DNA from 3 places in the Massilia varians genome. Region 2 is predicted to be linked to each of the others. Evidence: predicted binding sites of a transcription regulator. Region 2 holds the regulator's gene; each other region holds the start of a gene.
The links. The regulator FNR, encoded in region 2, switches genes on or off when oxygen is low (the NO sensors DNR and NnrR bind a similar motif). The targets are predictions, from matches to a motif close to TTGATNNNNATCAA.
Positions count from the first base shown of each region.

Region 1: MasN3_RS23245 (KamA family radical SAM protein) is a predicted target of FNR. The motif match lies at 1,481-1,494, and genes of this name have one in related genera.
Region 3: MasN3_RS07560 (glycine-rich domain-containing protein) is a predicted target of FNR. The motif match lies at 1,495-1,508, and genes of this name have one in related genera.

Region 1 covers NZ_AP026966.1:5,152,446-5,155,720, reverse strand. The annotation lists gene MasN3_RS23250 (acyltransferase family protein) at 1-1,383, shown strand, start outside; gene MasN3_RS23245 (KamA family radical SAM protein) at 1,588-2,994, shown strand; gene MasN3_RS23240 (MFS transporter) at 3,035-3,275, shown strand, end outside.
Region 2 covers NZ_AP026966.1:3,735,902-3,739,176, reverse strand. The annotation lists gene MasN3_RS16790 (DMT family transporter) at 1-690, opposite strand, end outside; gene MasN3_RS16785 (helix-turn-helix transcriptional regulator) at 751-1,518, opposite strand; gene fnr (fumarate/nitrate reduction transcriptional regulator Fnr) at 1,530-2,291, opposite strand; gene MasN3_RS16775 (hypothetical protein) at 2,372-3,275, opposite strand, start outside.
Region 3 covers NZ_AP026966.1:1,648,119-1,651,393, forward strand. The annotation lists gene MasN3_RS07550 (hypothetical protein) at 1-129, shown strand, start outside; gene MasN3_RS07555 (hypothetical protein) at 354-623, shown strand; gene MasN3_RS07560 (glycine-rich domain-containing protein) at 679-1,317, opposite strand; gene MasN3_RS07565 (sensor histidine kinase) at 1,564-3,275, opposite strand, start outside.

The DNA of each region.
Region 1 (3,275 bases), 1.4 Mb from region 2:
TTCGCCGTCAACCTGGGCGGCATCGCCGGCCACCCCAGCGCTACCTTCTATTCACCCGCCAGCCGTGCCTGGGAACTGCTGCTGGGCGCCGGCCTGGCCTGCCTGCAAGCGCGCCCGGGCGCCGCCGCGCCGCGCCTGGCGCCGGCGCCGAACCTGCTGGCCTGGCTTGGCGCGGCCCTGCTGGCCGCCGGCCTGGTCCTGATTACCCGGGAAGACCCGTTCCCCGGCTGGCGCGCGCTGCTGCCCGCGCTGGGCGCGCTCCTGCTCATCGGCGCCGGGCCGCAGGCCTGGCTCAACCGCGTGCTGCTGTCGAACCGCCTCATGGTCTGGATCGGGCTGGTGAGTTATCCGCTCTACCTGTGGCATTGGCCGCTGCTGTCCTTTGCCCAGATCGTCGAATCGCGCGAGCCGGCGCCCGCCATCCGCGCCGCGGCGGTGCTGCTGGCCCTCCTGCTGGCCTGGCTGACCTACCGGGTGGTGGAGCGCCCGCTGCGCGGCGGCGGCGGCCGTGCCAAAGTCGCGGCGCTGAGCGCGATGATGCTGGCCTGCGCCGCCGTTGGCGGCTACATCTACCTGAACGACGGCCTGCCGGCGCGCAAGCCCGTCCAGGACAACCTGGCCAACCACAAGGCCCTGGTGCTGGTCGAGGACAAGGCCAATGCCGAGGCCTGCAAGAAGCGCTACGGTTTCGACTCGATCTATGAATACTGCCTGCAGGCCGATCCCGCGCAGGACCCGACCGTGATACTGCTGGGCGATAGCCATGCCTACCACGTGGTAGCCGGCCTGACGAAGTACTACAGCAGCGTCGGCGAGAACCTGCTGATGCTGGGTACCCGCCATCCCTACTGGGGGCTCGACCCACAGGGCGATCCCTACCAGCAGGCGACCCAGCCGATGCTGGAACTGGCCCTCGGCATGCCCTCGGTGAAGACCGTGGTGTTCTCGACCCACCTGCGCTTCGGCAGCGCGCCCGAGCAGCGGGTCTGGGTGGATGCGGCGCGCGAAACCTTCCGCCGTTTCAACGCGGCCGGCAAGCGGGTGATCTTCATGAACGACGTGCCCATCATCAGCTTCGACCCGCGTTCCTGCATCAAGCGCGCCGGCGTGGCCTCGTCGGCTACCCGCATGCCCTGCGCGATCACGCGCGCCGATTGGGAGCAGCAGATGGTGTCGCACCGCGCAGTGCTGGGCGCCCTGGCCCGCGAGTTCCCGCAGATCGCCTGGTTCGATTCGTCCACGGCCCTGTGCGACGACAGCGCCTGCCACGCCATGATCGACGGACGCCTGATGTACCGCGACAACAACCACCTGAGCTACGACGGCGACCTGCTGGTCGGCAGGCACTTTGCCGAATGGATGCGCCGGCGCGCGCCGCAATAAGATGGACGGCCCGGACCATGCGCTCCGGGTCGTCTTGTCCAGTAGTTGTCCCGTTTTGCCTCCCCTTGTTTTAACCCCCACCGTAGGAACAATCTGATTGATTGACGGCAATTCTCCGAGGCTTCTCGCAACATAAGATGAATTCTTACCGGCAACGTTTTACCCATGCCGACTAATTCATCCCTCGTTTCCTGGAGAATCCCTGTGATCACGACCGAATCGACGCCCTCCAAGTTCAAGCCCTATACCCGCCAGACGATCCACTCGGCGCGCCAATGGCAATGGCTGACGCCTGAGCTGCAGGAAGCCGTCCAGGTGGTGTCCCATGTGCTGCCGTTCCGCGTGAACGCCTACGTGCTGGAGGAGCTGATCGACTGGGACAAGGTGCCGGACGATCCGATCTACCGGCTCACCTTCCCGCACCGCGACATGTTGCCCGCCAGCGAATACGAACAGCTGCGCGACCTGGTGCTGTACAAGAAGGACGAGGCGGCCATTGCGAAGCTGGTGCACGGCATCCGGATGCGCATGAACCCGCACCCGGCCGGCCAGATGACGCACAACGTCCCGCGCGTCAACGACGCGCCGCTCAAGGGCCTGCAGCACAAGTACAAGGAAACCGTGCTGTTCTTCCCGAGCTCGGGCCAGACCTGCCACGCCTACTGCACCTTCTGCTTCCGCTGGCCGCAGTTCGTCGGCATGGACGACATGAAGTTCGATGCGCGCGAATGCAGCGAGCTGGTGTCCTACCTCGAGACCCACCAGGACGTCACCGACGTATTGATCACCGGGGGCGACCCAATGATCATGAACACGCGTTCGCTGGCCGAGTTCCTCGAGCCGCTGCTCGAACCGAACCTGGCGCACATCCAGAACATCCGCATCGGCACCAAGTCGGTGGCCTACTGGCCGCAGCGCTTCGTGTCGGACAAGGACAGCGACGACCTGATGCGCCTGTTCGAGAAGGTGGTCAGGTCGGGCAAGAACCTCGCGATCATGGGCCACTACAACCATGCGGTCGAGCTGCGCCATCCGATCGCCCAGCAGGCGGTCAAGCGCATCGTCGGCACCGGCGCCACGCTGCGCATGCAGGGGCCCCTGATCCGCCACATCAACGAAGACCCGAAGAGCTGGGCCGAGCTGTGGACCACCGGCGTGCGCCTGGGCGCGATCCCGTACTACATGTTCGTCGAGCGCGACACCGGGCCGCGCGACTACTTCTCGCTGCCGCTGGCGCGCGCGCACCAGATCTTCCAGGAGGCCTACTCGATGGTGTCGGGCCTGTCGCGCACGGTGCGCGGCCCCTCGATGAGCGCTTTCCCGGGCAAGGTGGTGATCGACGGTGTGGTCACGATCAATGGCGAGAAGCTGTTCGCGCTGCAGTTCCTGCAGGCGCGCAATCCGGAATGGGTGCGCCGTCCCTTCTTCGCCAAGTACGATCCGGACGCCACCTGGCTCGACCACCTGAAGCCGGCCTTCGGGCGCGACAAGTTCTTCTTCGAGCAGGAGAGCGAAGGCCCGCTGCGCGGACCCGGCGGACGTGTGATCCCGCTGGTGCCGGCGGGACAGGCATGCAGCGAAGCCGGCGGCGCTACCCAGGACGCAGCCTGAACCCGGACGCGCCTCCACGCACCCGACCGGGACTTGGCCCATGCAGGATACCGCCACCGCGCCACGCCTGACCGGCGTGGCGGTTTGTTTCTACGTGTTCCTGCCGTTCGCGCTGGGACACTATCTGTCGACGCTGCTGCGCAACGTGAACGCGGTGCTGGCCCCCGACCTGATGGGGACGCTCGCGCTCACACCGGGCGAGCTGGGGCTGCTCACCAGCGCCTTCTTCTTCGCCTTCGCGCTGGTCCAGTTGCCAGTCGGGATCGCCCTCGACCGCTGGG
Region 2 (3,275 bases):
GAAGCGCAGCCACTCGGGGCCCGTGTGCGGCGTGGCGCCGACCGCGAAGGCCGGTGCCGCCAGCAGCAGGGCCTGGGCGCCCGTCATCACCCCCACCAGCAGGCTCCATTCCTTGGCCGAGATGCCCTCGAGGCGCGCCAGCCAGCGCCGGTTGGCGACCGCATAGAAGGTCCACGACAGCAGCGCGCCGACCGCCGACAACAGCCCGGTGATCGCGCCGCCATCCAGGCAAGCCAGCGCGTCCCGGCTGATGCAGGCCAGGCCGGCCCCGCCCAGCAGCAGCGAAGGCGCCAGACGCCGCAAGGGCACCGCGTCGGGTTCGCGCAGGCCCGCCAGCGTCACGGTGATCGGCAGCAGCCCGATCACGATCGAGGTCATGGCCACGCCCCCCAACTGCACGGCCTGGGCCAGGAACAGGTAGTAGACGATGTTGCCCGCCAGGCTGAGCCAGGCCAGGCCGCGCCAGTCGGCCGGGGTCAGGCGCCGCCTGAGCCGCGGCCAGGCGCGGGCGACGAGGAGGGCGGCGACCAGGCCGTAGGCGAGGTAGCGGCCCGCCGACAGCTGCAGCGGCGAGAAGCCGGGCGCCAGCTCCGGGGCAAGGAACACCAGGCCCCAGAAGGCGCCCGCGGCGATGCCGGCGCCGATGCCGAGTTGCGTGGTATGGGTTCTGGTGTGTATCTGTGACAGCATGGCCGATCTCCGTGGGAAGGGAGATTGTCGGCCGGATGCCGGCGCGCTTCTTGACCGCCGCTACTGGATCTTTGACAGATTCTCTCGATACGCGCGCCGGTAGGCGGCGGGCGTGCTGTCCATCGCCCGGCGCATCGCGCGCGTCAAGGCGCTCTGCTCGGAAAAGCCGGCCGCCAGCGCGATTTCGGCCACCGGGCGCTTGCTGGCACGCAGCCGTTCGCAGGCGTAGCGCAGGCGGCAGTCCAGCAGCCAGTCGTGGGGCGTGCTGTCGTGCTCCTCACGAAACAGGGCATGCACGCGGCTCACGCTCAGGCCGGCCACGCGCGCCATGGCCTCGGTGGTCCACGGCAGGCCGGGTTCGGCCTCGATGCGGGCCCGCAGGGCGGCCAGGCGCGAGCGCGGTGCGGGCGCGCCCAGCGCCAGGGTGTCGAGCAGCAGCGGCGTCCAGCCGGCCAGCATGGAAGGGGCGGGGGGCCGGGTGGCGGCCAGGATGCCCATGAATTCGACCAGCTTGCGGGCGGCCGGACCGATGGCGCCGAAGGGCTGCTCGAGCAGGCGCTGCCAGGGCCCCGCGGCGAAGGTTTCCGGGCCCAGGTCGACGATCAGCGACTGGTTGGCGACCGCACTGCACTGCGAGTGCCAGGCGCGCGGCGCCACCACCGCCACGCGCAGCGGATCGAGCCGGGCCTGGCGGCCTTCGATCTCGAGCGCGACTTCGCCGCTCACGGGCAGCACCAGCTGGCCGAACTCGTGGCGGTCCGCGCTACGGGCGGCGCCATAGCTGCGCAGGTGCAGATCCAGATGCGGGGCGGGCGGCAGGGCGGCCATCCTGGGCAATCCTAGCCCATCGGGCTGCAGACCTCGGTGCCGGCGGCCAGCGCCTTGAGCCTGGCCGGATCGAGCAGGGTGACCTCGCGCTTGTCCACCTGCAGCCAGCCCTGCTTCTTGAAGCGCGACAGCAGGCGGCTGATGCTTTCGATGGTGAGCCCGAGGTAGTTGCCGATGTCCTCGCGCGACATGCGCAGCTGGAAGCTGGTCGGCGAATAGCCGCGCGCCGCGTAGCGTGCCGACAGGTTGACCAGGAACACGGCGAAGCGCTGCTCCGCACGCATATTGCCGAGCAGCAGCATGACGTTCTGCTCGCGCGTGATCTCCTGGCTCATGATGCGGTGGAAGTGGCGCAGCAGGGCGGGGACGTGGCCGAACAGCTCTTCGAGGCGCGCGAACGGGATCTCGCACACCTCGCTGTCCTCGAGGGCCACGGCGTCGCAGTGGTGGGTGCCGCTGATGGCGTCCATGCCCAGCAGCTCGCCGGCCATCTGGAAGCCGGTGATCTGGGCTTCGCCGGCGGCGTTCACCTGGTAGGTCTTGAAATGGCCGAAGCGCACCGCGTACAGGTTGCGGAAGGGTTCGCCCATGGCGTACAGGCGCTCGTCGCGCGCGAGGCGGCGGCGGCGGCCGATGATCTGGTCGAGGCGGTTGATGTCGGCATCCTCGAGCCCCATCGGCAGGCACAGCTGGTGCATGCTGCAGGCGCTGCAGCTGGCCTTGAGGGCCTGGATGACCGGCGCTTCGCCCGGAAGCGAGATGGGTTGGTTCATGGCAGGAAAACGAAAATGCTGACGCGGCCATTATAGACAAAGGCCGCGTCCGCGGGTTTTATTTCCCTACCGCAAGCCTGTTACAGGTGATGCCGGTGTTGCGCCTTCATCCTGTAGTACTCCTGCCGTCCCTTGGCCTGCACGGTCGCGGCGATCCCGGCCGCTTCCAGCGCCGCCTGATTCACGCTGGCGAAGGCGTCGGCATCTCCCTTGAGCGCTTCCACGGCCTGCTGCGCCTGCGCGGTGCCGGCCAGCGCCAGCCCGAAGGTGGCCGACACCGCGAGCTCGGCGGCCAGGGTGTCGAGGCTCGGCGCCACCACCTCATGCTGCGCCTTGGCCGCCTGCAGCTCCGCGGTGGCCTGGGGCGCCGCCAGCGTGCGCGCCAGGCCCATGTCGCCCGCGACCCGCGCCAGGTAGTCGAGCGCCGCCCGGCTGCCGGAGCGGTTGGCCAGGTCGCCGAGACGCAGCAGGGCCGTGTTCTTGGCATTGAACACGGCGCGACCGGCGCGCGGCTGCTCGATGAAGTCGATCATCGGCTGGACTGCGATCTCGCTGCCGATGTAGCCGAGGGTGGCCACGATCTGGGTCAGGAACTCCTCGTGCCGTTCCGGTTCGTCCACCAGCCACTCGAGCAGCAGGCGGGCGTCCTTCTCGCCGTACTGCGAGGCCAGCTCCCAGGGCACGCCTTCCACCCAGTGCCGGGAGACGAAGTCGCGCACATCGGCGGGCAGCGCCATGCCGCCCGCGCCGCAGGAGCAGCCGCCGGCGGGCATCACCTGGCCGCCGATGCTCAGCGGGCCCGAAAGGAAAGCCGAGGATTCCGCCGCGTTGACCACGTTGTGGTCGACCCCGACGGACGGGTACATGACCGCGCGCGGGTCGTCGGTGCGGTGGCTCAGGCCGCAGTTGTGGCCGTACTCGTGCACCCAGATCAGGCCTTCCTGGTTGGCCGTGAAGCGCACCGCGGCCACGTTGACCGAGGCG
Region 3 (3,275 bases), 2.1 Mb from region 2:
AAGGAATACTTCGTCGCCCACGACGACAAGCCCGAGATGCGCACCGTCGAACGTGCGCACGCCGACGCCAGGACCCTGTACCAGGCGAGCGGCCTGGCGCAAAAGGCCGCTCCCGGCAAGAAAAAGTAACGCCTTCCGCCGCCCTGCTCACGGGGCGGCAACTCCCCATTCCATCGATGCTTCCGCCCGGCCGGAGGCATGCCCCTGCGCCGTGTGCAAGCGCCTGGCCGAATGTGTATCATTTCGTCCCTAGCGAAAAATGCAATACAAACGATGCCATATCGGGCTCGCATGCAAAGAATTCGCATTAGATCACACAAAGTGACAAATATTTAACAATCCTGAAAGAAGCCATGCCCATCAGACGCCTTCCGCCCGGTGCGGAATACGACCCCAACCGGCTCCTCGACGCCATCATTGCCAGGCTGCGCCTGAAGAACGACGCCGCACTGTCGCGCGTGCTCGAAGTGGCGCCGCCGGTGATCAGCAAGATCCGCCACAGCACGCTGCCGATCGGCGCCACGCTCCTGCTGCGCATGCATGAAGAGAGCGAGTTCAGCATTCGTGAGCTGCGCGAGTTGATGGTCAAGTCGAAAGAGGACGGGCACGCGCTCGCGGTTTAAATGAAAAACGGCCGGCGGGACGCAAGCGTCGTCGGCCGGCCGTCGAGGGGAGGGATCAGGCCGCGTGTGCCAGCTTCTTGCCCGATGCGCCGCAACGTTCAGCGGTCTCCGGCTGTGCATGGGATGGCTTTCCCGGCGCGGCGCAGAAAGCGGTCGCAGCGCTGGGGGCTTCGCGCGGCTTGCCAGGCGCGGCGCAGAATGCCATCGCAGCGCTGGCGGCTTGGCGCGGCTTGCCAGGCGCGGCGCAGAATGCCATCGCAGCGTTGGCAGCTTGGCGTGGCTTGCCTGGCCCGGCGCAGAATGCGGTCGCGGCATGGGGGACAGGTCCGGTACCGAATTCTGCTTCGTAAATCTCACGCATGCGTTCGCCTGCCTGCTCGTGTTCGCCTTCATCGGCGGTGCCAATACCGACGTAGGGATAGTGGTGCAGGAAGTAGCCGAACAAGGCTGCGCAGTCGCGCGCATACTTCATCGTGTCGAGGATGTGGTAGTGCCAGAAGATGTCCACGTCGACGGTCGGCGATGCCTCCGCGTCAGGGTATTTCTTCATCAGGAACAGGAAGCGGCGGTATTCCGTTTCCACTGCATCGGTCCGCAACGCGGACCAGCCTTCGCCGGATTCCACATGCATCAGTTTCATTTTGATCGGGGCAAGATCAAGCGTTTCAAATGCTGCGAATTCGTTGGTCGACATAGTTATCACCTTTTGTTGTAGATCTGTTTGTCAAGGCATTCTTTTTTATCCCTAGTGTTGAAGCGGTACGTCAGAGAATCCTCCTCGAAGAACATGGCGCAATTAATCGGAAGTCAGGAACTGCGTGTTGAGCGGTGGCAGTGGTGACAATTGTCCTGCGACCCGTCAGGCTTAATGTTGAGTTCTGTCAACCGATAAACTGCTGTGCTGAAACGAGACAGCCTGGCCGCAACACTCGGCCAATGTTCATGCGATGGCCGGCAGCACGGCATCGCTGTCGTATTTTGGGGTAGCGGGCGTTTCGGATGGATACCCGGTCACGGGAATGGTAACAACGATGGTGGTGCCGGTATCCGGGCCGCTGCTGATCGAGAAGCTGCCGCCCAGGATGTTGACGCGCTCCTCGATGCCCACCAACCCAAAGGAACCGTTGCGGTTGCGGCTGCCCGGCTGCATGCCGATGCCGTTGTCGCGGATCGTCATGGTCAACATGTCGGCATGCTGGTGCAGGTCGATCCGTACCCTGGTCGCGCGCGCGTGCCGGGCCACGTTGTTGAGCGACTCCTGCAGAATGCGAAAGAAGGCGGTGGCGCATTGGTCGTCGAGGTGGTGTTCGGTTTCGTCCTCGACCAGTTCGCATTCGATCCCGGTACGGCGCGCGAAATCAGTCACCTGCCAGTCCACCGCCGCGTTCAGGCCGAGGTCGAGCACATTCGGCCGTAGGTCGTTGATGATCTGGCGCACACTGCGGATGGTGAGGTCAATCTGGCGTACGGTCGCGTTGGCGCGTTCGTACAGGCGGCCATGGCGGTCGCGCGTGCGGTTGGCGAGGATCTCGGCCTCGATCTTCAGCGCCAGCAGATTCTGCCCGAGTTCGTCGTGGATTTCGCGCGCGATGCGCTTGCGCTCGCCCTCCTTGATCTGCTCCGCGTGCGCGGCCAGTTGGCGCAGCTTTTCATTAGTGGCCTGCAGTTTGGCCTGGCTGGCGCGCAGTTCCCGGGTCATGTCCTCGGCCATGCGCAACGCGCTGCGACGCGAGGAAGCCATCGTCTGGAACAGCGCGAAGAGCAGCGCGGTGCTGAGCGCACCGGCGAGGGCTGCCAGCCAGGGATAGTAGAAGTCGAAGCGGGTGTACAGTGCGGACCTTGCGATGCTGAAATCGGCGCGCCACACCCGGTGGTTGAAGTGGATCGGCAGGTCGGCGTGCAGCATGTTGCCCTTGTCTGTGATGGCCGGCGGGAGCGGCTGCGCTGCCGTCGCATGGCTGTCATAAAGGATTGCGCTGTGCTGAGGCTCACCCGGCTCGAGCGGTACCTCGTTCAGGTCGGTGAGTATCAGGCGCACCCCGTCGGCCGGGAATCCCTCGAGCACCCCGTTGACCATGCGGTTGACGCCGAAACCGATGCCGACAGAGCCGAGGTAAGCGGCGCGGCGTCTGGCGACGGTGTCGACCGGCATGTCGTTGCGGTACACCGGCAAGCGCATCGCGAGTACGTTCTGGATGGGACCGGGCAGTATCTTGACGCGGAAGCCCGAGGCGGTCATGGTATTGTTGTCGCGCGACTCTGCCACTGTGTGGCGGATGTAGCTGCGCGCCTCCAGGTCGAGGCCGAGTGTGCCGAGGGTTTGCGGAGTAGCGGGTTCCATGTAGACAATGACCGTGTAGCTGTCGCGGCCGGGCACGGGACGCAGTGGCGTCGCAGGCTCGGGCATGCCGTACTGCCGCAGACGGCGACGTACGTCGGCCTCGATCGCCGGCAGTCCAGTCGGGCCGACGGTACGCGCATAATTCATGGCCTCGATGCCAGGAAAGTTGCGGGGCGTGTCGAGCTGCTCGACGTAGTAGCGAAATTCGTCGGCGCTAGCATTCGGTTTGGCATGGAACAGCCCGGCCATGCCGCGCAGCACGTCGGTATAGCTTTTGATACGGGCCTCGATCGCAAACTGGGCGGTGCGTG